3 regions of the Pseudalkalibacillus sp. A8 genome follow, and region 2 is predicted to be linked to each of the others. Evidence: a T-box and tRNA genes for the amino acid it is inferred to sense, from the RefSeq annotation. Region 2 holds a T-box; the other regions hold tRNA genes.
The links. A T-box is a leader RNA that pairs with one kind of tRNA and senses whether it is charged. The one in region 2 lies ahead of ACJROX_RS20715 (valine--tRNA ligase), so its partner is inferred to be a tRNA-Val.
Positions count from the first base shown of each region.

Region 1: it has a tRNA-Val gene. The T-box ahead of ACJROX_RS20715 (valine--tRNA ligase) is inferred to sense a tRNA for this amino acid. The anticodon was not compared.
Region 3: it has a tRNA-Val gene. The T-box ahead of ACJROX_RS20715 (valine--tRNA ligase) is inferred to sense a tRNA for this amino acid. The anticodon was not compared.

Region 1 covers NZ_CP174509.1:186,143-196,336, reverse strand. The annotation lists gene ACJROX_RS01110 (anti-sigma factor) at 1-351, opposite strand, end outside; gene sigW (RNA polymerase sigma factor SigW) at 366-935, opposite strand; gene ACJROX_RS01100 (Spo0E family sporulation regulatory protein-aspartic acid phosphatase) at 1,115-1,291, shown strand; gene rocF (arginase) at 1,385-2,284, opposite strand; tRNA gene ACJROX_RS01090 (tRNA-Ala) at 2,521-2,596, opposite strand; tRNA gene ACJROX_RS01085 (tRNA-Gly) at 2,599-2,672, opposite strand; tRNA gene ACJROX_RS01080 (tRNA-Lys) at 2,709-2,784, opposite strand; tRNA gene ACJROX_RS01075 (tRNA-Tyr) at 2,939-3,023, opposite strand; tRNA gene ACJROX_RS01070 (tRNA-Thr) at 3,063-3,138, opposite strand; tRNA gene ACJROX_RS01065 (tRNA-Val) at 3,143-3,218, opposite strand; tRNA gene ACJROX_RS01060 (tRNA-Glu) at 3,226-3,300, opposite strand; tRNA gene ACJROX_RS01055 (tRNA-Thr) at 3,316-3,391, opposite strand; tRNA gene ACJROX_RS01050 (tRNA-Asn) at 3,395-3,469, opposite strand; rRNA gene rrf (5S ribosomal RNA) at 3,500-3,615, opposite strand; rRNA gene ACJROX_RS01040 (23S ribosomal RNA) at 3,763-6,697, opposite strand; rRNA gene ACJROX_RS01035 (16S ribosomal RNA) at 6,870-8,420, opposite strand; gene ACJROX_RS01030 (hypothetical protein) at 8,668-8,892, opposite strand; gene pdaB (polysaccharide deacetylase family sporulation protein PdaB) at 9,091-9,855, shown strand; gene ACJROX_RS01020 (KinB-signaling pathway activation protein) at 9,874-10,194, opposite strand, start outside.
Region 2 covers NZ_CP174509.1:4,021,544-4,031,737, forward strand. The annotation lists gene ACJROX_RS20705 (sensor domain-containing diguanylate cyclase) at 1-627, opposite strand, end outside; gene ACJROX_RS20710 (bifunctional folylpolyglutamate synthase/dihydrofolate synthase) at 740-2,038, opposite strand; gene ACJROX_RS20715 (valine--tRNA ligase) at 2,100-4,748, opposite strand; T-box leader at 4,868-5,095, opposite strand; gene ACJROX_RS20720 (hypothetical protein) at 5,254-5,451, shown strand; gene ACJROX_RS20725 (spore coat protein YsxE) at 5,633-6,634, opposite strand; gene ACJROX_RS20730 (hypothetical protein) at 6,631-7,542, opposite strand; gene spoVID (stage VI sporulation protein D) at 7,555-8,658, opposite strand; gene hemL (glutamate-1-semialdehyde 2,1-aminomutase) at 8,941-10,194, opposite strand, start outside.
Region 3 covers NZ_CP174509.1:113,218-123,411, reverse strand. The annotation lists rRNA gene ACJROX_RS00645 (23S ribosomal RNA) at 1-897, opposite strand, end outside; rRNA gene ACJROX_RS00640 (16S ribosomal RNA) at 1,070-2,620, opposite strand; tRNA gene ACJROX_RS00635 (tRNA-Ala) at 2,790-2,865, opposite strand; tRNA gene ACJROX_RS00630 (tRNA-Pro) at 2,879-2,955, opposite strand; tRNA gene ACJROX_RS00625 (tRNA-Arg) at 2,961-3,037, opposite strand; tRNA gene ACJROX_RS00620 (tRNA-Leu) at 3,068-3,156, opposite strand; tRNA gene ACJROX_RS00615 (tRNA-Gly) at 3,161-3,235, opposite strand; tRNA gene ACJROX_RS00610 (tRNA-Leu) at 3,239-3,324, opposite strand; tRNA gene ACJROX_RS00605 (tRNA-Lys) at 3,347-3,422, opposite strand; tRNA gene ACJROX_RS00600 (tRNA-Thr) at 3,430-3,505, opposite strand; tRNA gene ACJROX_RS00595 (tRNA-Val) at 3,510-3,585, opposite strand; rRNA gene rrf (5S ribosomal RNA) at 3,595-3,710, opposite strand; rRNA gene ACJROX_RS00585 (23S ribosomal RNA) at 3,787-6,721, opposite strand; tRNA gene ACJROX_RS00580 (tRNA-Ala) at 6,888-6,963, opposite strand; tRNA gene ACJROX_RS00575 (tRNA-Ile) at 6,988-7,064, opposite strand; rRNA gene ACJROX_RS00570 (16S ribosomal RNA) at 7,139-8,689, opposite strand; gene lysS (lysine--tRNA ligase) at 9,062-10,194, opposite strand, start outside.

The DNA.
Region 1 (10,194 bases), 2.2 Mb from region 2:
GGAAATCGGATTACCCTTATTACTTCCCCATTCACTATAAATAGTGCTCGACATCAACAAAAGAAAGAGAATCGCAGCTGTCAAGAGTGGATGATGGTGGAACCACCTTCTCATTTTTGAGGAGGCTTTTTCCCTAGGTAATTGGTCCATAACTTTTGAAGTAAAACCATTTGGTGCTTTTAGAGGGTGATGGCCATGCAGTAATTGATCGACATTTTTGAGCTCTTCAAATTTTTCCTTGCATTCAGAACATGATTTTGTATGTTGAAGCAATTCTATTTTTTCAAGAGGCTCGATTTCTTCATCGACCCATTTATGCATATAGGATGAATATTTACCATCGCATTTCATTTCTACTTATCCTCCTAACAATCCAGATCTTTCAACCGTTTACGAAGTGCTTCCCGACCACGATGGATACGAGTTTTTACTGTTGAAACTGGAATCTGCAATATTTCACTGATCTCTTTTAAAGACAGTTCCTCCAAATATTTCAGTGCAATAGCTGAGCGGTATTTCGGAGGCAAATGCAGGATCTCCTTCTGTATACGGTCTTGAAGTTCAAAGGTTTCAATTTTTTCTTCTGGCAATTGTTCTGCGACTGCTATTTGAGAATAGAGGGTTAGGCCTTCACCCCCGGCTAGTTCTGCATCCAGGTAATAATCCGGCTTCTTCTTACGTATACGATCAATCGTCAAATTGGTTGCAATTCGATACAACCAAGTAGAAAATTTATGTGCCTCATTAAATCGTTCAATATGTATATAAGCCCGTACAAATGCTTCCTGAGCTATATCCTCTGCTTCATGCACATTCCCTAACATCCGGTAGACGATATGGTATACTTTATCTTTATAAATTTCTACAAGTTCTTCAAAGGCTTTTTGATCCCCTTTTTTTACAGAGCGGACCAAACGCTTAACCGTTATATCCATTTAGGAACCCCACCCCCGATACTCCATTGTTTGAATATACTACTTATGGAGTAGATTCTTCTTTTTTTATTCTAACATGAGACAACTTCCAAGTGATGAATATTTTTGTTAATATAGGTTTATTTTCTTATTTATCGGGTATTATGTTTAACAACTATAGGCGAAAGCAGGTGGGCGGCATGTCAGCTGAAGAACGCTTTCTATTGAATGAAATTGAGAATTCGAGAAAGAAAATGTTAATCCTGGCGAAAGAAAAGCCTTTGTTTTCTACGGAGGTTGTAGAGATCAGCCAATATCTTGACTATCTACTTAATCGTTACGATACAATTAAGACTGAAATTATAGATGCTTCATGAACAAACAGCAGCTCTCACCTAGAGAGCTGGTTAATTCTATTTACGATAAAAAGCCTTATCGACATTTAAATTCGATAAGGCTTTGAATGTTATTTATATTAACTTTTCACCTAAAAGGGAACCGACCAATGCAACGGCCACAGTGGCTGTTTTGTTCTTTTCATCAAGAATCGGATTGACTTCCACAAATTCAGCCGAGGTAAGGATTTTCGCCTCTTCAAGCATCTCCATCGCCAAATGGCTTTCACGATAGCTGATCCCGCCTAGGACCGGAGTACCTACACCGGGTGCCTCTGCCGGATCCAATCCATCAAGGTCCAAGCTTAAGTGTACACCATCTGTTTCGTTCGAGACGTATTCGATCGCTTCTTGCATAACCTTTGTCATACCCATTCTATCGATTTCGTGCATCGTATAAACTTTGATTCCTTTTTCTCGGATCAATTCACGCTCCCCTTCATCCAGCGAGCGTGCGCCGATAATGACGATATTCTCAGGTTTGACCTTCGGGCTGTATCCCCCGATTTCTTGCAGTCTTTCATGTCCGATACCAAGACTTACAGCGAGAGGCATACCATGAATATTTCCACTTGGTGAAGTTTCTCCTGTATTTAAATCGCCATGGGCATCATACCAGATGACGCCTAAATTCTTATAATGCTTCGACACACCTGCAAGCGTCCCGATCGCAATGCTATGGTCACCGCCAAGCACTAATGGGAAACGGTTATCTTCGATGATTTTATTGACACCTTCCGCCAAAAGGTTGTTCGCTTCAATAACCCCATCTAAATTTTTAAGGTTAGTTTCTTTACTTGCGACTTTTTCCCTTTGAGGGATTTGGACATCGCCATGATCCTCCACATCGTAGCCAAGGTTTTCAAGTCTTTCGATAAGACCAGCATATCTCATTGCACTAGGTCCCATATCAACGCCACGGCGCATTTGGCCAAGGTCCATCGGGACACCTAAAATTCCAATATTCTTGTTCATGATTTTTTTCCTCCTCATTCGACAATCTATTCTCTATTGTAGGGCTTCATCATGCTGTGGTTCAACTGGACAAAATCCTGTATACTTATGCGGTTTAACAGGGGTTTAACTGATGTTTATGGATAAATATAAAGCGCTTACACGAATTGGGTTTTGGTTTTGTTCCAGCTCATTGTTTTTAATATGTAAAAAAACTCTCCAAACCATTCGGTTCAGAGAGTTTATTATGTATGATTTGGTGGAGCCTAGCGGGATCGAACCGCTGACCTCCTGCGTGCAAGGCAGGCGCTCTCCCAGCTGAGCTAAGGCCCCGATGGAGCGGGTGATGAGAATCGAACTCACGACCAGAGCTTGGAAGGCTCTTGTTTTACCACTAAACTACACCCGCATGATTAAAATTATTGTTGGTTAATCAGAATCGAGATGGTGAGCCATGAAGGACTCGAACCTTCGACCCTCTGATTAAAAGTCAGATGCTCTACCGACTGAGCTAATGGCTCAAGTTATAATGAAGCTTACTCACCTTATGTCCCTTCCTCTAAGTGACAGATCTTGCGAAGAAATCTGCATCAGGACAATTCATAGTTTACCCATAAGCTGTTTCGTTCATAGCTAATGGCTCGCGAAGGATAATCAACTTTGGTTTTTTTAAAATGGTGGAGGGGGACGGATTCGAACCGCCGAACCCGGAGGGAGCGGATTTACAGTCCGCCGCGTTTAGCCACTTCGCTACCCCTCCAATAAAAAAAGACTATAAAGTCTGATTTTCAAATGAAACTGGTGCTGGCCAGAGGACTTGAACCCCCAACCTACTGATTACAAGTCAGTTGCTCTACCAATTGAGCTAGGCCAGCATAATGGTGGAGGATGACGGGATCGAACCGCCGACCCCCTGCTTGTAAGGCAGGTGCTCTCCCAGCTGAGCTAATCCTCCATATGAATGGTGACCCCTACGGGATTCGAACCCGTGTTACCGCCGTGAAAGGGCGGTGTCTTAACCACTTGACCAAGGGGCCGATATGAACTTTTCATGGAGCTTCCAAGCGGGCTCGAACCGCTGACCTCTTCCTTACCATGGAAGTGCTCTACCTGCTGAGCTATGGAAGCAAATGGCTCCACAGGCAGGACTCGAACCTGCGACCGATCGGTTAACAGCCGATAGCTCTACCACTGAGCTACTGTGGAATAATTCATTGAGATGAAAAAAGTTTTTTGGCCCGGCGACGTCCTACTCTCACAGGGGGAAGCCCCCAATTACCATTGGCGCTGAAGAGCTTAACTTCCGTGTTCGGCATGGGAACGGGTGTGACCTCTTCGCCATCGTCACCAGACCAACTTTCAATTGATCCACAATCATCCTTAGTAAGGACAAGATATATATTACTAAAATATAAAAGTTTTTTCAAGGGCTTTTTCTAAAAAAATGTTCCCTCAAAACTAGATAACGGTTCTTGAAAACATTGTCGATGTTAAGTGAAGTGGTTAAGTCCTCGATCGATTAGTATCTGTCAGCTCCACGTGTCGCCACGCTTCCACACCAGACCTATCAACCTCATCATCTCTGAGGGATCTTACTCGCTTGACGCGATGGGAAATCTCATCTTGAGGGGGGCTTCATGCTTAGATGCTTTCAGCACTTATCCCGTCCACACGTAGCTACCCAGCTATGCTCCTGGCGGAACAACTGGTACACCAGCGGTGTGTCCATCCCGGTCCTCTCGTACTAAGGACAGCTCCTCTCAAATTTCCTGCGCCCGCGACGGATAGGGACCGAACTGTCTCACGACGTTCTGAACCCAGCTCGCGTACCGCTTTAATGGGCGAACAGCCCAACCCTTGGGACCTACTTCAGCCCCAGGATGCGATGAGCCGACATCGAGGTGCCAAACCTCCCCGTCGATGTGGACTCTTGGGGGAGATAAGCCTGTTATCCCCAGGGTAGCTTTTATCCGTTGAGCGATGGCCCTTCCATGCGGAACCACCGGATCACTAAGCCCGACTTTCGTCCCTGCTCGACTTGTAGGTCTCGCAGTCAAGCTCCCTTGTGCCTTTACACTCTGCGAATGATTTCCAACCATTCTGAGGGAACCTTTGGGCGCCTCCGTTACACTTTAGGAGGCGACCGCCCCAGTCAAACTGCCCACCTGACACTGTCTCCGGACCGGATCACGGTCCTGGGTTAGAATTTCAATACCGTCAGGGTAGTATCCCACCGACGCCTCCACCGAACCTGGCGGTCCGGCTTCTCTGGCTCCTACCTATCCTGTACAAACGATACCAAAATCCAATATCAGGCTACAGTAAAGCTCCATGGGGTCTTTCCGTCCTGTCGCGGGTAACCTGCATCTTCACAGGTACTATAATTTCACCGGGTCTCTCGTTGAGACAGTATCCAAGTCGTTGCACCTTTCGTGCGGGTCGGAACTTACCCGACAAGGAATTTCGCTACCTTAGGACCGTTATAGTTACGGCCGCCGTTTACTGGGGCTTCGATTCAGAGCTTCTCCTAATGGATAACCCCTCCTCTTAACCTTCCAGCACCGGGCAGGTGTCAGCCCCTATACTTCGCCTTACGGCTTCGCAGAGACCTGTGTTTTTGCTAAACAGTCGCTTGGATCTTTTCACTGCGGCTCTCTCGGGCTTGCACCCTATCAGAGCACCCCTTCTCCCGAAGTTACGGGGTCATTTTGCCGAGTTCCTTAACGAGAGTTCTCCCGAGCATCTTAGGATTCTCTCCTCGCCTACCTGTGTCGGTTTACGGTACGGGCACCTCTTTCCTCGCTAGAGGCTTTTCTTGGCAGTGTAGGATCAGGGACTTCGGTACTCTAGTTCCCTCGCCATCACAGCTCCGCCGTATGGTGGACGGATTTGCCTATCCACCGGCCTGACTGCTTGGACGCGCATATCCATCAGCGCGCTCTCCCTACCTTCCTGCGTCCCCCCGTTGCTCAAACGGAAAGGAGGTGGTACAGGAATATCAACCTGTTGGCCATCGCCTACGCCTTTCGGCCTCGGCTTAGGTCCCGACTAACCCTGAGCGGACGAGCCTTCCTCAGGAAACCTTGGGCTTTCGATGGAGAAGATTCTCACTTCTCTTTTCGCTACTCATACCGGCATTCTCACTTCAAAGCGCTCCACGAGTCCTTCCGGTCTCGCTTCTCAGCCCTTCGAACGCTCCCCTACCACTGTACCGTTAGGTACAATCCATAGCTTCGGTGATACGTTTAGCCCCGGTACATTTTCGGCGCAGAGTCACTCGACCAGTGAGCTATTACGCACTCTTTAAATGGTGGCTGCTTCTAAGCCAACATCCTGGTTGTCTGGGCAACTCCACATCCTTTTCCACTTAACGTATACTTGGGGACCTTAGCTGATGGTCTGGGCTGTTTCCCTCTCGACTACGGATCTTATCACTCGCAGTCTGACTCCCGTGGACAAGTTCCTGGCATTCGGAGTTTGACTGAATTCGGTAATCCTGTGGGGACCCCTAGTCCAATCAGTGCTCTACCTCCAGAACTCTCACCACGAGGCTAGCCCTAAAGCTATTTCGGGGAGAACCAGCTATCTCCGAGTTCGATTGGCATTTCACCCCTACCCACACCTCATCCCCGCACTTTTCAACGTGCGTGGGTTCGGGCCTCCATTCAGTGTTACCTGAACTTCACCCTGGACATGGGTAGATCACTCGGTTTCGGGTCTACGACAACGTACTCATGCGCCCTGTTCAGACTCGCTTTCGCTGCGGCTCCGTCTCTGCGACTTAACCTTGCACGTTATCGTAACTCGCCGGTTCATTCTACAAAAGGCACGCCGTCACCCGTTAATGGGCTCCGACTACTTGTAGGCACACGGTTTCAGGATCTCTTTCACTCCCCTTCCGGGGTGCTTTTCACCTTTCCCTCACGGTACTGGTTCACTATCGGTCACTAGGGAGTATTTAGCCTTGGGAGATGGTCCTCCCAGCTTCCGACGGGGTTTCACGTGTCCCGCCGTACTCAGGATCCACTCTGGAGGGAACGACGTTTTGGCTACAGGGCTGTTACCTCCTCTGGCGGGCCTTTCCAGACCGCTTCGCCTACGCCGTTCCTTTCTTACTCCGTATAGAGTGTCCTACAACCCCAAGAGGCAAGCCTCTTGGTTTGGGCTGTTTCCGTTTCGCTCGCCGCTACTCAGGAAATCGCGATTGCTTTCTCTTCCTCTGGGTACTAAGATGTTTCAGTTCCCCAGGTCTGCCTTCTCATACCCTATGAATTCAGGTATGGATCCTACCCCATTACGGGCAGTGGGTTCCCCCATTCGGAAATCCCCGGATCAAAGCTTACTTACAGCTCCCCGAGGCATATCGGTGTTCGTCCCGTCCTTCTTCGGCTCCTAGTGCCAAGGCATCCACCGTGCGCCCTTCATAACTTAACCACGTTATGAATGAACTTACACTTCTTACTTGTCATTAAATGACGTTTTCGATGTCTTGTTTTCAAGAATTTCATTATCTAGTTTTCAAGGAACAATGTATTGAAAGAGAATGAGCTCTTTCAAAACTAAACAAAAGCCAAAGCGTGTTCCATGTCCATAAAGGACTCCTTAGAAAGGAGGTGATCCAGCCGCACCTTCCGATACGGCTACCTTGTTACGACTTCACCCCAATCATCTGTCCCACCTTCGGCGGCTGGTTCCAAAAGGTTACCTCACCGACTTCGGGTGTTACAAACTCTCGTGGTGTGACGGGCGGTGTGTACAAGGCCCGGGAACGTATTCACCGCGGCATGCTGATCCGCGATTACTAGCAATTCCGGCTTCATGCAGGCGAGTTGCAGCCTGCAATCCGAACTGAGAATGGCTTTATGGGATTCGCTCAACCTCGCGGTTTTGCTGCCCTTTGTACCATCCATTGTAGCACGTGTGTAGCCCAGGTCATAAGGGGCATGATGATTTGACGTCGTCCCCACCTTCCTCCGGTTTGTCACCGGCAGTCACCTTAGAGTGCCCAACTGAATGCTGGCAACTAAGATCAAGGGTTGCGCTCGTTGCGGGACTTAACCCAACATCTCACGACACGAGCTGACGACAACCATGCACCACCTGTCACTTCGTCCCCCGAAGGGGAACCTTCCATCTCTGGAAGTAGCGAAGGATGTCAAGACCTGGTAAGGTTCTTCGCGTTGCTTCGAATTAAACCACATGCTCCACTGCTTGTGCGGGCCCCCGTCAATTCCTTTGAGTTTCAACCTTGCGGTCGTACTCCCCAGGCGGAGTGCTTAATGTGTTAACGTCAGCACTGAGGGTGGAACCCCCCAACACCTAGCACTCATCGTTTACGGCGTGGACTACCAGGGTATCTAATCCTGTTTGCTCCCCACGCTTTCGCGCCTCAGCGTCAGTTACTGGCCAGAGAGCCGCCTTCGCCACTGGTGTTCCTCCATATATCTACGCATTTCACCGCTACACATGGAATTCCACTCTCCTCTCCAGTACTCAAGTCCCCCAGTTTCCAATGACCCTCCACGGTTGAGCCGTGGGCTTTCACATCAGACTTAAGAGACCGCCTGCGCGCGCTTTACGCCCAATAATTCCGGACAACGCTTGCCACCTACGTATTACCGCGGCTGCTGGCACGTAGTTAGCCGTGGCTTTCTGGTTAGGTACCGTCAAGGTACCGCCCTGTTCGAACGGTACTTGTTCTTCCCTAACAACAGAGCTTTACGACCCGAAGGCCTTCCTCACTCACGCGGCGTTGCTCGGTCAGACTTTCGTCCATTGCCGAAGATTCCCTACTGCTGCCTCCCGTAGGAGTCTGGGCCGTGTCTCAGTCCCAGTGTGGCCGATCACCCTCTCAGGTCGGCTACGCATCGTCGCCTTGGTGAGCCCTTACCTCACCAACTAGCTAATGCGCCGCGGGCCCATCTGTAAGTGATAGCCGAAGCCATCTTTTAATCCTCCTCTATGCAGAGGAGAATGTTATCCGGTATTAGCCCCGGTTTCCCGGAGTTATCCCAGTCTTACAGGCAGGTTGCCCACGTGTTACTCACCCGTCCGCCGCTGACCTCTGAGGAGCAAGCTCCTCGTTGGTCCGCTCGACTTGCATGTATTAGGCACGCCGCCAGCGTTCGTCCTGAGCCAGGATCAAACTCTCCAATAAAGTGTTTGATTGCTCATTAAATGTAAATCGAAATTGATTCAGGGTTCTTATAAAAGACCCGTTTCACGCTTGGCTTTTGTTCAGTTTTCAAAGAACTGTTTTTGTCCGCCCCGTTTTGAGGCGACTCAATTAATATAACCTCCACAAAAACTTATGTCAACAACTTTTTTGAAATAATCTTTAATCTGTTTTTGCGGCAACAGAAAATACTTTATCAGAATCGTACATAACTGTCAATAAGAATTTTTCACTTTTGATTTGAGATTTTATGACGCATGTATTTCACACAGTCTGCCGGGTTTGAAAAACGTTGGAAGATCTTGAAGACCAGTTGATACCTTTCTTCCATCGCACGTTTAATGATCCCTTCTACTCGATGATCGTCCATATCATGCAATAGTTCTTCAAGTTCCTTTTTTAGAAGGTATTCCATTTCTTTCACTTCTTTATCATTGAGTACAAATCCGAGCATGGTATCCATCCTTCGTTTTTTCTATCATTATCCCTTGATTTTCCATTTTCTATTCTTGATGTAGAACTGAGCGATCAATAACATAGTTTAACTGCAATTAATTTCATTTACACAGGACTCAATAGACAAGTCAGGTCTATCTTGTCCTTTCACACATATATATGTACTGAGTGTGTAATTGGATGGGAGGTAAACGACGTGAATTTCTTTTGGGTTGTTAACGGTAAAAGGTTCAAGCAATATTTGATCATAATCATCGCTTCTTTTTTTGCAGCATTGATTGCATTTATAGAAGCACAGGATCTGGAAGTTTTCAAAACAAAAGATGGAGATCCACGGGCAATTTATAAAGGAGAGGAAAAGGGAAAAAGAATCGCTCTCACTTTTGACGTCAGCTGGGGTGAGAAACGGATTCATGAAATTCTTAATCTTTTAGAGAGAGAGAAAATTGACGATACGACATTCTTCCTATCGGGCGAATGGGCTGAAAGACATCCTGATATCGTGGAAAAAATTACGAAGAACGGGCATGAAATCGGAAGTCTTGGTTATCGGTATAAAAGCTACACTGACCTTGAGAACGACCAGATCAAACGGGATATGGCGAAAGCCCAGCAAATCATCAATGAAGTTTCAGGACAAAAGCCCGTTTTATTGCGTCCGCCAAATGGGCATTTCAATAAAGAAGTATTAGATATTGCGGAGAGATTGAATCAGACCATCATTCAATGGAGCATCAACACCCATGATTGGAAAAACCCAGGTGCGGAACGAATCGCCGAAACCGTCTTATCCCAGGCGAAGGGCGGCGATATTGTTCTTCTCCATGCATCTGACTCAGTAAAACAAACGAAGGAAGCTCTAGAAAAAATCATTTCTGAATTGAAGAAGGATGGCTACACGTTCGCTTCAGTCGGTGAGTTGATTGCCAATACAGATAGTAAAACGAAGGAAATCAAATAAAGAAGTTGAGCTCTATGCTCAACTTCTTTTTATAAGGCGATGTAAAATTAAAATCTGCCATGTGTTGCATGCTAATAAAGGGATAATGGATAACCATAGCCACAGTATATCCCCCTGCTTCAAAACAGGGATCCACTCAATCGTCGTCACCACAACCATGAAGAAAAGCGCCGGAATGAAAGCACCTCTATTCGTTTCTTTCATTTTGAAATACGCAACGATCAGTCCATAAAGCAATAGAGCGATTGGAAAGATGATGAAATTAAATAAGGACAAACCTGTATCTTTAAAGGCAATATAACGTAAGTAAAATAAATCAAATACAACAAAAGCGAGGAT
Region 2 (10,194 bases):
GATACCGACGAATAGAATTGCAGTTGTACCAAGCTGTGAATAAAGAATATAGAAGGTGATCCCTACAGGAAGGATGAAAGATTCCATGAACATTTCCCAGAGGAAATCTTTATCAAACAATGAACTCGATTCTTTGTATATGTATCTTCGTAATAAATAAAGAATGATATGATTAGTAAGGATGGCAGTAAGTGAGTAACCGATAACCGGCAAAATTTTGGGATACTCGTTCATACCCAGTCCGCCGACCTCTCCACCAAGCAAGTAATAAACCAATGCAGCAGACGCAGAGACCATCATGAACATGATGGAACTTGTTCCAATCCGATAAAGAGGATATTTAAGTCGGATCATCGAAGCAACAATCGTAACCTGTACGAGGACTAATTCAACTAATAATCCGAAATGCAGGAATACGGCGAGGGAAATTCCTTGTATCAAGGATATGTTTGTCCCCTTCACATGGATCTGGAACAAAGCGACGACGACCATCATGATCAACATGCCGATGATATCTAACCAATAACCTTCCAACGAAGGTACCGAGAAGGAAAAGAATGACCAAAGTACAATGACCCACGCTAACGTACAGACTATAATGAGAACTTGTTTTGCACCTTTCGCCATGCTTATCCCCCCTTCGCCTTAATCCCATACATCCCACTTGAGTCTAACGTACTATTTAACCTTAATCATATTTTATCAAAAGTTCTCTGGAAATGTAATTAAAATATTCTATTTATTTCATATTTTTCAAAATTTCCCTTGCCATTGATATGAAATACAAGGAACCGGTTATGATCAGGACGTCCTTCCTTTCCATTCGGTCCATTTCTTTCCACAATGCGGTTTCAAAATCTTCCTCTAGGTCTTTCGAATCATAAAGGCATTTATCATATAAAGTTGATGCAGAACTTGCGCGCGGAAAGTCGAACGAGGTAAACATGATGTGATCGATACAATCGTAAAGTTCTGAGAGCATCTCATTGACCGGTTTGTCTGATAATGCACTGAAGATGATTCTTTTTCTACGTTCAGGGTAATGGCTGATCAAGGTTTGCCTCAAACTTGCAATCCCTTCTTTATTGTGAGCGCCATCCAATATGATCAATGGACAATCATACACCTTTTCGAATCGACCTGGCCATTCGGCTTGAAGCAAACCCTCATAAATATGTTTGTGGTGGATTTCAAAGTTTGACTGTTCTTTCAGTACCTCGATCATGGCGATCGCCATTGCTGCATTTTTAACTTGATGGAAGCCGTTCATTTTGATGTGGAGATCTTCATAGGTCCGATTTTGGGTCAAAAGCGTAAACGATTCCCCCTCTTCCAACACCTCATGTCCTTTTATGAAATAATCCTTATTTAGCATGGTGACAGGGATATCTTTCTCCTTCGCCTTTTCTTCAACGACTTGAATTACTTCCGTTTGATCGACACCTGTCACTAAAGGGGCGCCCTTTTTGATGATGCCGCTTTTCTCGTACGCGATTTCTGTTAATGTATTTCCTAAAATCGCTGTGTGGTCATACCCTACATTTGTGATTCCTGTTAGAATCGGTTGGATCACATTTGTCGAGTCTAACCTGCCTCCAAGTCCTGTTTCGAATAGGATGATATCCGCTTTCCGATACCTAGCGAAATAAACGATCGAGAGGATGGTGACTACTTCGAATTCCGTTGGTGTCCCTAAATCAGTAGCAGCTAGCTTTTCCGCTACCGGCCTGACTTCATTGGAAACCATAACAAGTTCTTCATCTGTCATCGGTTCACCGTTATAAGAAATCCGTTCATTGAATCGCTCGATATAAGGGGAGGTGAACGTGCCCACTATATATCCAGACTCTTGTAATATACATCTCAGGTAGGTAAGGGTAGATCCTTTTCCATTGGTCCCTGCAAGATGGATGGACGTCAGTTCTTTTTCCGGATGGCCAAGTTCTTTCAGCATCCATTCCATTCTCAACAGCCCCGGTTTCATACCGAATGCCAGGAGTTCATGAATCCAATGCAATGTCTCTTCATATGTTTTCATTTCCGTTTCTCCTTGTAACTATGAAGAAGACGAATCAATATGATCCGCCTCCCTCACTCGATTAGTTCTTCAATTCTTTGATCCGTTCTTCAACCTTTTGTCGATTATCGAGATACGTTTTTTCTTTTTGCCGTTCTTCTTCAACGACTTTTTCAGGTGCTTTTTTGATGAATCCTTCATTACTCAATTTTTTCTGTACACGCTGAACTTCTGAATCCCATTTCTTATATTCATTTTCCAACCGCTTGATTTCTTCTTCAATATCGATCAATCCTTCTAGCGGCAAGAAGATTTCTACGCCACTTACGATAGAGGTCATAGCCTTTTCTGGAGCCTCAAGTCCAAGTCCCATAGTCAATGGCTCTGGGTTACAGAAACGATCCAGATATAAACGATTTTTCTCAAGCTGATTGAGAACTTCCTCGTTATGGGGCTTCAGCTGGATTTCGATCGGTTTGCTTGGTGGTACGTTCATTTCTGAACGCGTATTACGAACCGAACGGATGATTTCAGTAAGAATCTTCATTTCTTTCGCTGATTCTTCAAAGTGAAGATCTTCACGTATTTCCGGCCAAGATGCGACTGTAATTGAATCGCCCTTATGCGGAATATGCTGCCATATTTCTTCTGTGATGAATGGCATGAATGGGTGAAGCAAACGCAAAGTCTGATCGAGGACATAAGCAAGAACAGATCTGGTCGTTTTCTTTCTTCCTTCATCTTCACCATACAGCGGAAGCTTTGCCATTTCGATATACCAATCACAGAAATCATCCCAGATGAAGTTGTACAGTACTCTGCCAACTTCTCCGAACTCGTACGCATCAATCAATTGCGTAACGGAGTCGATGGTTTCATTCAGACGGGTCAGGATCCATTCATCAGCAAGTGATTTTTCGCCACTCAAATCAATTTCATCCGCTGTCATCCCGTCCATGTTCATCAATGCAAATCGGGAGGCGTTCCAAATCTTGTTCCCGAAATTCCAAGTCGACTCAACCTTCTCCCAGTAAAATCGAAGATCATTTCCTGGTGAACTTCCTGTAGAAAGGAAGAAACGTAATGAGTCAGCACCATATTTATCAATGACATCCATCGGATCAACACCGTTACCGAGTGATTTACTCATCTTGCGTCCTTCAGAATCCCGGACCAATCCGTGGATCAAAACATCTTTAAATGGACGCTCTCCAGTGAATTCAAGACCTTGGAAAATCATGCGCGCAACCCAGAAGAAGATGATATCGTAACCTGTCACTAATACATCTGTTGAATAATAACGTTTGAAATCAGCAGCGTTTTCATCCGGCCAACCCATCGTCGAAAATGGCCAAAGGGCTGAACTGAACCATGTATCAAGTACATCTTCATCTTGATCCCAGTTTTCCAGATCATCAGGTGCTGTACAACCAACGTAAATTTCACCAGTTTCCTTATGGTACCAGGCTGGAATTCGATGTCCCCACCATAATTGACGACTGATACACCAATCACGGATATTTTCAATCCAATGCATATAGGTCTTTTCAAAGCGATTCGGAACGAAATGAACCTTGTTTTCTTCCTTCTGAAGCTGGATTGCTTGATCAGCTAATGGTTGCATTTTTACAAACCATTGTGTTGATAGATAAGGTTCTACAACAGCTCCACTTCTCTCCGAATGTCCTACGGAATGCATGTGCTCTTCAATTTTGAACAGGACTCCTTGATCTTGAAGGTCCTTGACGATCTGCTTTCGACATTCAAAGCGATCCAACCCTTGATAAGGTCCTGCTTCTTCATTCATCGTGCCCCCTTCATCCATGACAAGGATTCTTTGAAGGTTATGTCGGTTTCCGATTTCGAAGTCGTTCGGGTCATGGGCTGGCGTAATTTTGACAGCCCCAGAACCGAATTCCATATCAACATAATCATCCGCTACAATCTCGATTTCACGGTTCGTAATCGGAAGTTTGACCTTTTTACCGATCAAGTCCTTGTATCGTCCATCATTAGGATGGACAGCTACAGCGGTATCTCCAAGCATCGTTTCTGGACGGGTAGTCGCTACCTCAATATGCCCGCTCCCATCCGCTAGTGGGTATTTCATGTGGTAAAGAGCGCCTTGTACGTCCTTGTAAATAACCTCGATGTCTGATAAAGCTGTCTTTGTTTTAGGATCCCAGTTGATGATGTACTCGCCACGGTAAATAAGATCCTTTTCGTACAGAGAAACGAAAACCTCTTTAACCGCGTCCGATAATCCTTCATCAAGCGTGAAACGTTCGCGGGAATAATCGAGGGACAGCCCTAATTTCGACCATTGCATACGGATGAAATCAGCATATTCATGCTTCCATTCCCAAGATACTTCCATGAATTTTTCACGCCCGAGTTCGTATCTGGAAGTGCCTTCTTCCTTCAGTTTTCCTTCTACCTTCGCCTGCGTTGCGATCCCGGCATGATCCATCCCAGGCAACCATAATGCATCGTAGCCCTGCATACGCTTGGTACGGATCATGATATCTTGTAGTGTCGTATCCCAGGCATGCCCTAGGTGTAGTTTACCTGTTACGTTCGGGGGTGGAATTACAATGGTGTACGGCTTCTTGTCCTCACCGCCCTTAGCTTCGAAAAACTTTCCATCCAACCAATACTGATACCATTTTTCTTCAGTCCTTTGTGGATCATATTTGGTCGGCATCGATATTTCTTGTTCTTGCTTAGCCATTTCTTACTCCTCCTTAAAACGTTTTATACATTGCTCCGTTAATAACTTTTTTTGGATAGATTTGTTTATGGACAACTAATTTATCAGTGATATAAAATAAAAAAACCTCTTTCGCATCCTCAAAGGACGAAAGAAGTTCGCGGTACCACCTTTGTTTGCAGCACAAATCACATCAGGCTGCACACCTCAAATCGATAACGGTTTCAAATCCGACTCCTCTTACTTGAATTGGTTCAGAGAAGTTGCTCAAGGGCGACGTTCGACTGCTACCTCCTGAGAAATCTTTCAGCTGATGATTTCCCTCTCTTTAGGTTTCACAATTTACTCTTCCCTATCGAAGCTTATTATTCATATAGGACCTATTAGTAGTATATAGTTTACCTTTTGAATTGTCTTATCGTCAATAGGCTTTCCACAAATTTTCTGTTTTAAACGAAAATGGGTACGGAAAATGGGTACGTGTCATACCATATAGTATACCACTAACAGAGAAAGGAGCACTCTCATGAGGAAACGTCGCGGATTTAACAAATATCGTTTTCAATATCATCTACGACAGTTCCGGAGCATTTGTGAACAATTTGTCTTTCCATTATTGATTTTTCAGGCGATCCGGACCCTCTTATTTCCTTCTGCATTCGATATCATCCTTGTGGTTATCCTTCTAGCGCTCCATTTGGCGATTTATTATGAATTCTGGTGATAGGCACTTAATTTGTCCATAGCGGAATTCCTTTTATTAAACATGTTCTCGGATTTATGGACAAAAAACCGATTTTACATTTTTTTGATGTTATGAACATCTTTTTTTTCAACATTCGGCACGTTCCGACAAACTTATTTATCTTTATAGACACCAAAAAACCCTGCTATAAGCAGAGTTATTAATTTGGTATCGTATGAAGAAATTGATCGGTAAAACGATCGAGTGACTTCATCACATTTAGTTTCCGATCCAATTTGCGGACAAGTTCAAGCTGGGAGATGTCAGAAGAACCTTGGTACATCTGGATTGTCGAGAATACTGGTTCAGGGAACTTCAAATAACTTGCAAGTAAGATCTTTTCTTCCGGCAGCAGGGGGAGATGGGATTCATAACGCCCCAGCCACTCCAATGCCATATGCTCACTCCATTCAGGGTACTGTGCTGCGGTCCTGAAAAAATACGCCAAGTCCCTAACCGGAGTATCCAATATCGCCCGCTCAAAATTTATGAGGCTTCCCTCGCCAAGTTGGTCCTGGACGACATGCCCTCGGAACGGACGGCCATGGCATAAGACGCTTCGATAGCGTTTATGCTCTTCACAGCCTTTATACCATTCTGAGACCTTTTGTTTCGCCTCTTCGGCAATCCGCATCATTTTATGGAACTGAGAAAGATATCGAAGTTCAAACGGAGAAATATACGTTTGCCGCTCGGCTAGTTCCGTGAACCTCTCCATTTCAAGCTGCCGTTGTTCAAAACGTTTTGCTAGTCCGTTGAATGAATCCTTGATCACTTCTTCAGAAAATGACTGTGCTTTTACCGTATTGGCATGTAGTTTTCCGAGCTCATCAATAATGAAATCCTCATACGGGAAGTTCGACCGTGAGTCATTTTCATACCACTTGGTCACATAAAAATAGCGGTTCTTCGCAATTACATATGGGTCACCATATTTGGTCATGGTCAATGGGACGACATGGTCGTATCCAATCTCATTAAGACGATCCATACAATGCAAAAACCAATCCATTTGCTCTTTGTTCATTGCCGTTTCTTTGAGAGCGAAAGTCCCCCGTTTTGTCGTGATACGCTGAACTCGACCATAAGACTCGATCTTTTCAGGGAACAGATCATAATAATATAGGATGATGCCGTCTACTGACATTGATGCCGCCTTCATCGTACCACCTTCTTTGCCCTGTGTTCTATCCAGCGACAAACTTCTTCAACGAGGGTCCGATTCGATTCCCATTCCCTTTCAAACTGATCCAAAATTTCACTAGCAGATTGACCATCTGTGGATTCGAGCCGTTGCACACACCTCTGGACTTCTCGCGGTGCAATTAGATCAGCAGCCAACAATTGGTCATAGCCGCCTTCAAGAGGGAAGTGATCATGAATGGCATCCAATAATTTATACATAGATTGTGTATCAGTGGCTAATCGCCAATCTGAAAGAAAATCGCATAGACCGTGCATGCTGCGTTCAGGAGGTTCATTACCACCTTGCCAAAACAACCTTCCATGGACACGCTTCCCCTGATAAGTCAGGATAGAAGGCTCCAAGGATGGGATTTTCAAATGTCTATATCGATTTCTGATCGTTTCAACGGTCCTGAGTCGTCTCTTCGCCTCAGGTAAGCTTCGGTTAAGGATCGGCATGTTCAGGTCTGAGCGATCCAGACCATATTGCTGCACCATTTGCTCCCTTGTTTCAGAAAAATCCTCGTTTTCATACACGGGGTGTTCAATACCCTGGGCCAATAATTTCCCAAGTAACATGCCCCATGTTTGTTCATGGTTATGCTTCGGATAAGGTTCATACCGCTCATCATGGAGGGTCAGGAATTGGTCTTCAAAAGGGAGGAACCAGTTCGCATCCAATGTCCGTATCATACGGTCTGTCAACACTGTATTGCTCTCCAGTCGCTCCCTCCAATTAAAATGCCAGGTCATTGTCCTCTCATCTGTCCAAACACGAACTCTTTTCGTACCAGCATCAGTTTCAAGAACTTCATTCTTATGTTTCCAATGTAATGGCTTTAATGGGTAGTGTTTTTCGATGAGCTCCAATATATCCATGCTCATAACGACACCATCCTATCGTGCGGAGACTGGTATATATAAAATTTGTCCTTCTTCAATCTCTTCGGTCTCTAGACGATTGACCCGCATAAGTTGACTTGCCGGGACATCATATCTTCCAGCGATTGAATCCAATGAATCTCCTGCTTGGATGATACACATTTTCATTTTCGTAAGCTCTTCATCATCCCTTGTCAGCATTTTTGTTAAATAAAGAGCGTTCTCTTCACGCGGCGGACGGTTGGAGGTGCTCTCTACTTCCCCTTGTTCTTCATATTCTTCTTCAGATTCTTCCTCGTGGTAATACGCATCGTCATTTTCTTCATACTCATACTCTTCCGTGCGATAAAGTTCTTCCTCTTCGTACTCATCCTCGTAATCAGCAGTATCCGAGTTCCGCATATCACTGAGGTGGCCATATGCGTCAGAATCGTAACGCTCTTCATTTCTGCTTAAAAATTCTACTTGAGGCTCTCTTCTTATGGCCTTATACTCCGTTTCTTCTTCGTGATCGTAATTTTCAGGAGATCGGCGTGATTCGAACTCTAAAATTGGAAATGGATTCGATCCACCTTCATATAATTCATGATCGTCCTTGTCATCTTCTTCACGAGTCACATAAACTTCATCATTCTGGTAAACTAATTCTTGTTCCTCGAACTCTTCACTGGCAGATCCTTGATTTTCATAAACACCCGATACACTGATGGCAGCAGAAACTTCAAGACACGAAGGAGTCGGCATTTCATAATCAAAATTATCAACGGTGACGAAAAGGTCATCCTTATTAAGAACGCGATTTTTTGGCAGGGTGATATCAACCGGGAAACGGTGGTCCAATTTCACTACATCATCGGAAACATCATTCAATTGGGAAAATGAACGATAACCAAGGAAGGTAGATTCCTCTGAAGTATTCTCTTCCTCAGATTGATCCGCACACCTGTATTCACCCGTTAAGCAGAGATGGCCTTTGATACAAATCTGATCATCCACCTCTTCAACCGTAACTTCCGGATTCAAATCTACCGTGTAAAATTCCTCAACCTCCTGTCCCTTATTGAGCCATACTGATTCCTCTATTGAAAACTCTAACTTAGACTGATTGCGCTCCGTCAAAGCAAGCTCCCCCTCTCAACACAATTATTCCTATACAATACAGGTGTATGTCTGAGCCAAGATTTTATACCTAAAAATGAAATGGAGAAGCGTGATTGGAAAGATTTGTCCCTTTGATTTTTCAATTAAGTGAATAGGTGAAAAAGGAGGAACTCATGAGAGCTTAAGAAACCCTTGATTGCTAGTCTCTTAAATCTATTGACATGGACAGGAATGCGAAAATTCCAGGGGAAAAAAGCAGGCAAGATATCACGGATATCCTGCCTGCTGTATTTTTAGTATTTACTTTTTCAGAAATTCCGCGACTGCTTTAAAGGCATTTTCGCTTGCTTGAATCGTACGTTCGATATCTTTATCTGAGTGTTTTGTAGATAAGAATAAACCCTCATACTGCGAAGGAGGAATCGAGATACCTTGATTGATCATCGACTTAAAGTAGACGGTGAATGCTTCAAGATCCGATGAACTAGCTGTTTCATAGTTGATGACTTCATTGTCAGTGAAGAACAGTCCTATCATTGAACCAGCACGGTTGATATGATGTGGAATTCCGTATTTTTTTGCAGTTTCTGAAAGACCCTGTTCTAGACGATCTGCTTTTTTTCCAAATTCGGTATAAGAGTCTTCTGTCAATTGACGTAGAGTTTCGTAGCCGGCAGTCATCGCCAATGGATTTCCTGATAGCGTTCCAGCCTGGTAGATCGGTCCGCTGGGTGCAATTTGATCCATAATTTCTTTTTTACCTCCATACGCTCCAACTGGAAGACCGCCACCAATTACCTTTCCGAGGCAGGTCAAATCAGGTGTCACATCAAAATGGCCTTGCGCACATTGATAACCGACACGGAATCCAGTCATCACTTCATCAAAAATCAATAGGGTTCCGTGGTCCGTGGTGATTTCTCGTAAGAATTCCAAGAAACCATCTTTAGGAGGAACAACGCCCATATTCCCTGCTACAGGTTCAACGATAACCCCAGCGATATCATCACCGTATTGCTCAAAAGCATATCTTACGCTTTCTTGATCATTGTAAGGGACTGTAATCGTATTCTGTGCAATCGACTCAGGTACACCCGGGCTATCCGGCAATCCGAGTGTTGCTACTCCAGAGCCAGCCTTGATGAGGAGGGAATCTCCATGGCCATGGTAACAGCCTTCAAATTTCAAAATTTTATTTCGACCTGTATAGCCGCGTGCAAGACGTAGGGCACTCATCGTCGCTTCGGTTCCTGAGTTCACCATTCTTACTACGTCAATAGATGGAACCCGTTCAATCACCAATTCAGCCAATTTCGTCTCCATTTCATGTGGAGCACCGAAGCTCGTTCCTAACTCAGTCGCTTTTTTCAATGCTTCCACAACATGATCGTCGGCATGACCGAGGATCAAAGGTCCCCAGCTCAACACATAATCGATGTATTCATTATCATCCAAGTCATAGATTTTCGAACCTTTTCCGCGTTTCATATAAATTGGATCCATATCAACAGACTTGAAGGCACGAACCGGACTGTTCACTCCTCCTGGCATAAG
Region 3 (10,194 bases), 2.1 Mb from region 2:
CTCTCACCACGAGGCTAGCCCTAAAGCTATTTCGGGGAGAACCAGCTATCTCCGAGTTCGATTGGCATTTCACCCCTACCCACACCTCATCCCCGCACTTTTCAACGTGCGTGGGTTCGGGCCTCCATTCAGTGTTACCTGAACTTCACCCTGGACATGGGTAGATCACTCGGTTTCGGGTCTACGACAACGTACTCATGCGCCCTGTTCAGACTCGCTTTCGCTGCGGCTCCGTCTCTGCGACTTAACCTTGCACGTTATCGTAACTCGCCGGTTCATTCTACAAAAGGCACGCCGTCACCCGTTAATGGGCTCCGACTACTTGTAGGCACACGGTTTCAGGATCTCTTTCACTCCCCTTCCGGGGTGCTTTTCACCTTTCCCTCACGGTACTGGTTCACTATCGGTCACTAGGGAGTATTTAGCCTTGGGAGATGGTCCTCCCAGCTTCCGACGGGGTTTCACGTGTCCCGCCGTACTCAGGATCCACTCTGGAGGGAACGACGTTTTGGCTACAGGGCTGTTACCTCCTCTGGCGGGCCTTTCCAGACCGCTTCGCCTACGCCGTTCCTTTCTTACTCCGTATAGAGTGTCCTACAACCCCAAGAGGCAAGCCTCTTGGTTTGGGCTGTTTCCGTTTCGCTCGCCGCTACTCAGGAAATCGCGATTGCTTTCTCTTCCTCTGGGTACTAAGATGTTTCAGTTCCCCAGGTCTGCCTTCTCATACCCTATGAATTCAGGTATGGATCCTACCCCATTACGGGCAGTGGGTTCCCCCATTCGGAAATCCCCGGATCAAAGCTTACTTACAGCTCCCCGAGGCATATCGGTGTTCGTCCCGTCCTTCTTCGGCTCCTAGTGCCAAGGCATCCACCGTGCGCCCTTCATAACTTAACCACGTTATGAATGAACTTACACTTCTTACTTGTCATTAAATGACGTTTTCGATGTCTTGTTTTCAAGAATTTCATTATCTAGTTTTCAAGGAACAATGTTCTGAAAGAGAATGAGCTCTTTCAAAACTAAACAAAAGCCAAAGCGTGTTCCATGTCCATAAAGGACTCCTTAGAAAGGAGGTGATCCAGCCGCACCTTCCGATACGGCTACCTTGTTACGACTTCACCCCAATCATCTGTCCCACCTTCGGCGGCTGGTTCCAAAAGGTTACCTCACCGACTTCGGGTGTTACAAACTCTCGTGGTGTGACGGGCGGTGTGTACAAGGCCCGGGAACGTATTCACCGCGGCATGCTGATCCGCGATTACTAGCAATTCCGGCTTCATGCAGGCGAGTTGCAGCCTGCAATCCGAACTGAGAATGGCTTTATGGGATTCGCTCAACCTCGCGGTTTTGCTGCCCTTTGTACCATCCATTGTAGCACGTGTGTAGCCCAGGTCATAAGGGGCATGATGATTTGACGTCGTCCCCACCTTCCTCCGGTTTGTCACCGGCAGTCACCTTAGAGTGCCCAACTGAATGCTGGCAACTAAGATCAAGGGTTGCGCTCGTTGCGGGACTTAACCCAACATCTCACGACACGAGCTGACGACAACCATGCACCACCTGTCACTTCGTCCCCCGAAGGGGAACCTTCCATCTCTGGAAGTAGCGAAGGATGTCAAGACCTGGTAAGGTTCTTCGCGTTGCTTCGAATTAAACCACATGCTCCACTGCTTGTGCGGGCCCCCGTCAATTCCTTTGAGTTTCAACCTTGCGGTCGTACTCCCCAGGCGGAGTGCTTAATGTGTTAACGTCAGCACTGAGGGTGGAACCCCCCAACACCTAGCACTCATCGTTTACGGCGTGGACTACCAGGGTATCTAATCCTGTTTGCTCCCCACGCTTTCGCGCCTCAGCGTCAGTTACTGGCCAGAGAGCCGCCTTCGCCACTGGTGTTCCTCCATATATCTACGCATTTCACCGCTACACATGGAATTCCACTCTCCTCTCCAGTACTCAAGTCCCCCAGTTTCCAATGACCCTCCACGGTTGAGCCGTGGGCTTTCACATCAGACTTAAGAGACCGCCTGCGCGCGCTTTACGCCCAATAATTCCGGACAACGCTTGCCACCTACGTATTACCGCGGCTGCTGGCACGTAGTTAGCCGTGGCTTTCTGGTTAGGTACCGTCAAGGTACCGCCCTGTTCGAACGGTACTTGTTCTTCCCTAACAACAGAGCTTTACGACCCGAAGGCCTTCCTCACTCACGCGGCGTTGCTCGGTCAGACTTTCGTCCATTGCCGAAGATTCCCTACTGCTGCCTCCCGTAGGAGTCTGGGCCGTGTCTCAGTCCCAGTGTGGCCGATCACCCTCTCAGGTCGGCTACGCATCGTCGCCTTGGTGAGCCCTTACCTCACCAACTAGCTAATGCGCCGCGGGCCCATCTGTAAGTGATAGCCGAAGCCATCTTTTAATCCTCCTCTATGCAGAGGAGAATGTTATCCGGTATTAGCCCCGGTTTCCCGGAGTTATCCCAGTCTTACAGGCAGGTTGCCCACGTGTTACTCACCCGTCCGCCGCTGACCTCTGAGGAGCAAGCTCCTCGTTGGTCCGCTCGACTTGCATGTATTAGGCACGCCGCCAGCGTTCGTCCTGAGCCAGGATCAAACTCTCCAATAAAGTGTTTGATTGCTCATTAAATGAAATCGAAATTGATTCAGGGTTCTTATAAAAGACCCGTTTCACGCTTGGCTTTTGTTCAGTTTTCAAAGAGCTTTTTGTGCCGCTTTTTTCTTAGGCGACAATAATAAATTATAGCATCCCATCGACTGATTGTCAATAGTTTTTTTGGTGGAGCCTAGCGGGATCGAACCGCTGACCTCCTGCGTGCAAGGCAGGCGCTCTCCCAGCTGAGCTAAGGCCCCTTAATTAATCAAATGGTCGGGAAGACAGGATTTGAACCTGCGACCCCCTGGTCCCAAACCAGGTGCTCTACCAAGCTGAGCCACTTCCCGTTATATGGCGCGCCCGAGAGGAGTCGAACCCCTAACCTTCTGATCCGTAGTCAGACGCTCTATCCAATTGAGCTACGGGCGCACTTTATTATAGGTTTTGCTGTTTCGAAAATGGTGCCGAGGGCCGGACTTGAACCGGCACGGTAGTCACCTACCGCAGGATTTTAAGTCCTGTGTGTCTGCCAATTCCACCACCCCGGCATAATGGAGCGGAAGACGGGATTCGAACCCGCGACCCCCACCTTGGCAAGGTGGTGTTCTACCACTGAACTACTTCCGCATGTGGTGCGGGTGGAGGGACTTGAACCCCCACGTCGCAAGGACACTAGATCCTAAGTCTAGCGCGTCTGCCAATTCCGCCACACCCGCAATACTATATCGTTATCTAAAATGGTGAGCCATGAAGGACTCGAACCTTCGACCCTCTGATTAAAAGTCAGATGCTCTACCGACTGAGCTAATGGCTCGTAAAAGTGGTGCTGGCCAGAGGACTTGAACCCCCAACCTACTGATTACAAGTCAGTTGCTCTACCAATTGAGCTAGGCCAGCATAATGGTGGAGGATGACGGGATCGAACCGCCGACCCCCTGCTTGTAAGGCAGGTGCTCTCCCAGCTGAGCTAATCCTCCAATATATAAGCCCGGCGACGTCCTACTCTCACAGGGGGAAGCCCCCAATTACCATTGGCGCTGAAGAGCTTAACTTCCGTGTTCGGCATGGGAACGGGTGTGACCTCTTCGCCATCGTCACCAGACTGTATGAAATTCAAGGGATACTGTTCCCTCAAAACTAGATAACGGTTCTTGAAAACATCGTCGATGTTAAGTAAAGTGGTTAAGTCCTCGATCGATTAGTATCTGTCAGCTCCACGTGTCGCCACGCTTCCACACCAGACCTATCAACCTCATCATCTCTGAGGGATCTTACTCGCTTAACGCGATGGGAAATCTCATCTTGAGGGGGGCTTCATGCTTAGATGCTTTCAGCACTTATCCCGTCCACACGTAGCTACCCAGCTATGCTCCTGGCGGAACAACTGGTACACCAGCGGTGTGTCCATCCCGGTCCTCTCGTACTAAGGACAGCTCCTCTCAAATTTCCTGCGCCCGCGACGGATAGGGACCGAACTGTCTCACGACGTTCTGAACCCAGCTCGCGTACCGCTTTAATGGGCGAACAGCCCAACCCTTGGGACCTACTTCAGCCCCAGGATGCGATGAGCCGACATCGAGGTGCCAAACCTCCCCGTCGATGTGGACTCTTGGGGGAGATAAGCCTGTTATCCCCAGGGTAGCTTTTATCCGTTGAGCGATGGCCCTTCCATGCGGAACCACCGGATCACTAAGCCCGACTTTCGTCCCTGCTCGACTTGTAGGTCTCGCAGTCAAGCTCCCTTGTGCCTTTACACTCTGCGAATGATTTCCAACCATTCTGAGGGAACCTTTGGGCGCCTCCGTTACACTTTAGGAGGCGACCGCCCCAGTCAAACTGCCCACCTGACACTGTCTCCGGACCGGATCACGGTCCTGGGTTAGAATTTCAATACCGTCAGGGTAGTATCCCACCGACGCCTCCACCGAACCTGGCGGTCCGGCTTCTCTGGCTCCTACCTATCCTGTACAAACGATACCAAAATCCAATATCAGGCTACAGTAAAGCTCCATGGGGTCTTTCCGTCCTGTCGCGGGTAACCTGCATCTTCACAGGTACTATAATTTCACCGGGTCTCTCGTTGAGACAGTATCCAAGTCGTTGCACCTTTCGTGCGGGTCGGAACTTACCCGACAAGGAATTTCGCTACCTTAGGACCGTTATAGTTACGGCCGCCGTTTACTGGGGCTTCGATTCAGAGCTTCTCCTAATGGATAACCCCTCCTCTTAACCTTCCAGCACCGGGCAGGTGTCAGCCCCTATACTTCGCCTTACGGCTTCGCAGAGACCTGTGTTTTTGCTAAACAGTCGCTTGGATCTTTTCACTGCGGCTCTCTCGGGCTTGCACCCTATCAGAGCACCCCTTCTCCCGAAGTTACGGGGTCATTTTGCCGAGTTCCTTAACGAGAGTTCTCCCGAGCATCTTAGGATTCTCTCCTCGCCTACCTGTGTCGGTTTACGGTACGGGCACCTCTTTCCTCGCTAGAGGCTTTTCTTGGCAGTGTAGGATCAGGGACTTCGGTACTCTAGTTCCCTCGCCATCACAGCTCCGCCGTATGGTGGACGGATTTGCCTATCCACCGGCCTGACTGCTTGGACGCGCATATCCATCAGCGCGCTCTCCCTACCTTCCTGCGTCCCCCCGTTGCTCAAACGGAAAGGAGGTGGTACAGGAATATCAACCTGTTGGCCATCGCCTACGCCTTTCGGCCTCGGCTTAGGTCCCGACTAACCCTGAGCGGACGAGCCTTCCTCAGGAAACCTTGGGCTTTCGATGGAGAAGATTCTCACTTCTCTTTTCGCTACTCATACCGGCATTCTCACTTCAAAGCGCTCCACGAGTCCTTCCGGTCTCGCTTCTCAGCCCTTCGAACGCTCCCCTACCACTGTACCGTTAGGTACAATCCATAGCTTCGGTGATACGTTTAGCCCCGGTACATTTTCGGCGCAGAGTCACTCGACCAGTGAGCTATTACGCACTCTTTAAATGGTGGCTGCTTCTAAGCCAACATCCTGGTTGTCTGGGCAACTCCACATCCTTTTCCACTTAACGTATACTTGGGGACCTTAGCTGATGGTCTGGGCTGTTTCCCTCTCGACTACGGATCTTATCACTCGCAGTCTGACTCCCGTGGACAAGTTCCTGGCATTCGGAGTTTGACTGAATTCGGTAATCCTGTGGGGACCCCTAGTCCAATCAGTGCTCTACCTCCAGAACTCTCACCACGAGGCTAGCCCTAAAGCTATTTCGGGGAGAACCAGCTATCTCCGAGTTCGATTGGCATTTCACCCCTACCCACACCTCATCCCCGCACTTTTCAACGTGCGTGGGTTCGGGCCTCCATTCAGTGTTACCTGAACTTCACCCTGGACATGGGTAGATCACTCGGTTTCGGGTCTACGACAACGTACTCATGCGCCCTGTTCAGACTCGCTTTCGCTGCGGCTCCGTCTCTGCGACTTAACCTTGCACGTTATCGTAACTCGCCGGTTCATTCTACAAAAGGCACGCCGTCACCCGTTAATGGGCTCCGACTACTTGTAGGCACACGGTTTCAGGATCTCTTTCACTCCCCTTCCGGGGTGCTTTTCACCTTTCCCTCACGGTACTGGTTCACTATCGGTCACTAGGGAGTATTTAGCCTTGGGAGATGGTCCTCCCAGCTTCCGACGGGGTTTCACGTGTCCCGCCGTACTCAGGATCCACTCTGGAGGGAACGACGTTTTGGCTACAGGGCTGTTACCTCCTCTGGCGGGCCTTTCCAGACCGCTTCGCCTACGCCGTTCCTTTCTTACTCCGTATAGAGTGTCCTACAACCCCAAGAGGCAAGCCTCTTGGTTTGGGCTGTTTCCGTTTCGCTCGCCGCTACTCAGGAAATCGCGATTGCTTTCTCTTCCTCTGGGTACTAAGATGTTTCAGTTCCCCAGGTCTGCCTTCTCATACCCTATGAATTCAGGTATGGATCCTACCCCATTACGGGCAGTGGGTTCCCCCATTCGGAAATCCCCGGATCAAAGCTTACTTACAGCTCCCCGAGGCATATCGGTGTTCGTCCCGTCCTTCTTCGGCTCCTAGTGCCAAGGCATCCACCGTGCGCCCTTCATAACTTAACCACGTTATGAATGAACTTACACTTCTTACTTGTCATTAAATGACGTTTTCGATGTCTTGTTTTCAAGAATTTCATTATCTAGTTTTCAAGGAACAGATTCGCCGCTTTTCTTTAAGCGACAAGAATATATTATATCATCCTATTGACAGTAAAGTCAATAGTTTTTTTGGTGGAGCCTAGCGGGATCGAACCGCTGACCTCCTGCGTGCAAGGCAGGCGCTCTCCCAGCTGAGCTAAGGCCCCAAATGAAAGATATGATTTTTAAAATGGTGGGCCTAAGTGGACTCGAACCACCGACCTCACGCTTATCAGGCGTGCGCTCTAACCAGCTGAGCTATAGGCCCAAACAACCTTTACATACTCTTTCAAAACTAAACAAAAGCCAAAGCGTGTTCCATGTCCATAAAGGACTCCTTAGAAAGGAGGTGATCCAGCCGCACCTTCCGATACGGCTACCTTGTTACGACTTCACCCCAATCATCTGTCCCACCTTCGGCGGCTGGTTCCAAAAGGTTACCTCACCGACTTCGGGTGTTACAAACTCTCGTGGTGTGACGGGCGGTGTGTACAAGGCCCGGGAACGTATTCACCGCGGCATGCTGATCCGCGATTACTAGCAATTCCGGCTTCATGCAGGCGAGTTGCAGCCTGCAATCCGAACTGAGAATGGCTTTATGGGATTCGCTCAACCTCGCGGTTTTGCTGCCCTTTGTACCATCCATTGTAGCACGTGTGTAGCCCAGGTCATAAGGGGCATGATGATTTGACGTCGTCCCCACCTTCCTCCGGTTTGTCACCGGCAGTCACCTTAGAGTGCCCAACTGAATGCTGGCAACTAAGATCAAGGGTTGCGCTCGTTGCGGGACTTAACCCAACATCTCACGACACGAGCTGACGACAACCATGCACCACCTGTCACTTCGTCCCCCGAAGGGGAACCTTCCATCTCTGGAAGTAGCGAAGGATGTCAAGACCTGGTAAGGTTCTTCGCGTTGCTTCGAATTAAACCACATGCTCCACTGCTTGTGCGGGCCCCCGTCAATTCCTTTGAGTTTCAACCTTGCGGTCGTACTCCCCAGGCGGAGTGCTTAATGTGTTAACGTCAGCACTGAGGGTGGAACCCCCCAACACCTAGCACTCATCGTTTACGGCGTGGACTACCAGGGTATCTAATCCTGTTTGCTCCCCACGCTTTCGCGCCTCAGCGTCAGTTACTGGCCAGAGAGCCGCCTTCGCCACTGGTGTTCCTCCATATATCTACGCATTTCACCGCTACACATGGAATTCCACTCTCCTCTCCAGTACTCAAGTCCCCCAGTTTCCAATGACCCTCCACGGTTGAGCCGTGGGCTTTCACATCAGACTTAAGAGACCGCCTGCGCGCGCTTTACGCCCAATAATTCCGGACAACGCTTGCCACCTACGTATTACCGCGGCTGCTGGCACGTAGTTAGCCGTGGCTTTCTGGTTAGGTACCGTCAAGGTACCGCCCTGTTCGAACGGTACTTGTTCTTCCCTAACAACAGAGCTTTACGACCCGAAGGCCTTCCTCACTCACGCGGCGTTGCTCGGTCAGACTTTCGTCCATTGCCGAAGATTCCCTACTGCTGCCTCCCGTAGGAGTCTGGGCCGTGTCTCAGTCCCAGTGTGGCCGATCACCCTCTCAGGTCGGCTACGCATCGTCGCCTTGGTGAGCCCTTACCTCACCAACTAGCTAATGCGCCGCGGGCCCATCTGTAAGTGATAGCCGAAGCCATCTTTTAATCCTCCTCTATGCAGAGGAGAATGTTATCCGGTATTAGCCCCGGTTTCCCGGAGTTATCCCAGTCTTACAGGCAGGTTGCCCACGTGTTACTCACCCGTCCGCCGCTGACCTCTGAGGAGCAAGCTCCTCGTTGGTCCGCTCGACTTGCATGTATTAGGCACGCCGCCAGCGTTCGTCCTGAGCCAGGATCAAACTCTCCAATAAAGTGTTTGATTGCTCATTAAATGTAAATCGAAATTGATTCAGGGTTCTTATAAAAGACCCGTTTCACGCTTGGCTTTTGTTCAGTTTTCAAAGAGCTGAATGGTTTGTTTTTGTCCAACCATTTTTGTGTTTGTCGCTTATTGGCGACTTTATTAATGTACCACATCACTTTGTCGATGTCAACAAAGAATTTTATCGTGTGTTGTCGCGAAAACAGTTTTTCCAACGACGAAAAATAATATACCATCTTTTTAAGTTTCAATCAATACATTTTTCAAAAATAGTTTTATGAATTTAATTCCACTCAATTGACTAACAAAAAACAGGGCGCGATCCAACCTTCAGGATCAGCCCTGTTTATAATAAGCAATTCTATTTATTTCTCATTTGTGGGAAAAGCAGAACGTCCCGGATCGATGGAGAGTTGGTCAACAGCATTACGACACGGTCGATTCCGATTCCAAGTCCACCTGTAGGCGGAAGACCATATTCAAGCGCCTCGATGAAATCTTCATCCATCATATGCGCTTCATCGTTTCCTTCTTCACGTTCTTTTAACTGACCTTCAAAACGCTCGCGTTGATCGATTGGATCATTGAGCTCGGTAAAGGCATTAGCATGTTCACGCCCCACAATGAAGAGTTCGAAGCGGTCCGTAAATCGTGGGTCGTCAGCATTTTTCTTCGCCAATGGAGAAATCGCAACTGGATGGCCATAAATAAATGTAGGTTGAATGAGCTTCTCTTCTACGAAGTGTTCGAAGAATTCATTGACGACATGTCCGAATGACATCGTTTCTTGAATAGGAACATTATGTTCTTTAGCAAGGGCACGCGCTTCTTCGTCACTCATTTCTTTCCAGAAATCTACACCTGTGTGTTCTTTAACTGCGTCAACCATATGGATACGCGTCCATTCTGGTTTGAGGTCGACTTCATGATCCCCATAAGTGATCGTCGTTGTACCGAGCACTTCTTGGGTAACATGGGCAATAAGATTCTCTGTCAGAGTCATGACGTCTTTATAATCCGCATAAGCCTCATAAAGCTCCATCATCGTAAACTCCGGGTTATGGCGGGTGGAAACACCTTCATTACGGAATACACGGCCGATTTCATATACTCTTTCCATTCCGCCGACGATCAATCGCTTCAAATGGAGTTCGATGGCAATACGCATATAAAGCTCCATATCAAGTGAATTGTGATGGGTGATGAATGGACGAGCTGACGCTCCACCAGGGATCGAGTGCATTGTCGGTGTTTCTACTTCCAGGTAGCCGTTGTCATCGAGATACCGTCTCATCGATTGCAGGATTTTGCTTCGAGTGATGAATGTATCTTTCACTTCTGGATTCATGATCAGGTCGACATAACGCTGACGATAGCGCTGCTCGATATCTTTTAAACCATGGTGCTTGTCCGGCAGTGGACGGAGAGCTTTTGACAACAAGGAAAAGTCTGTCACTTTTACGGAAAGCTCCCCTACCTTCGTTTTGAACGCTA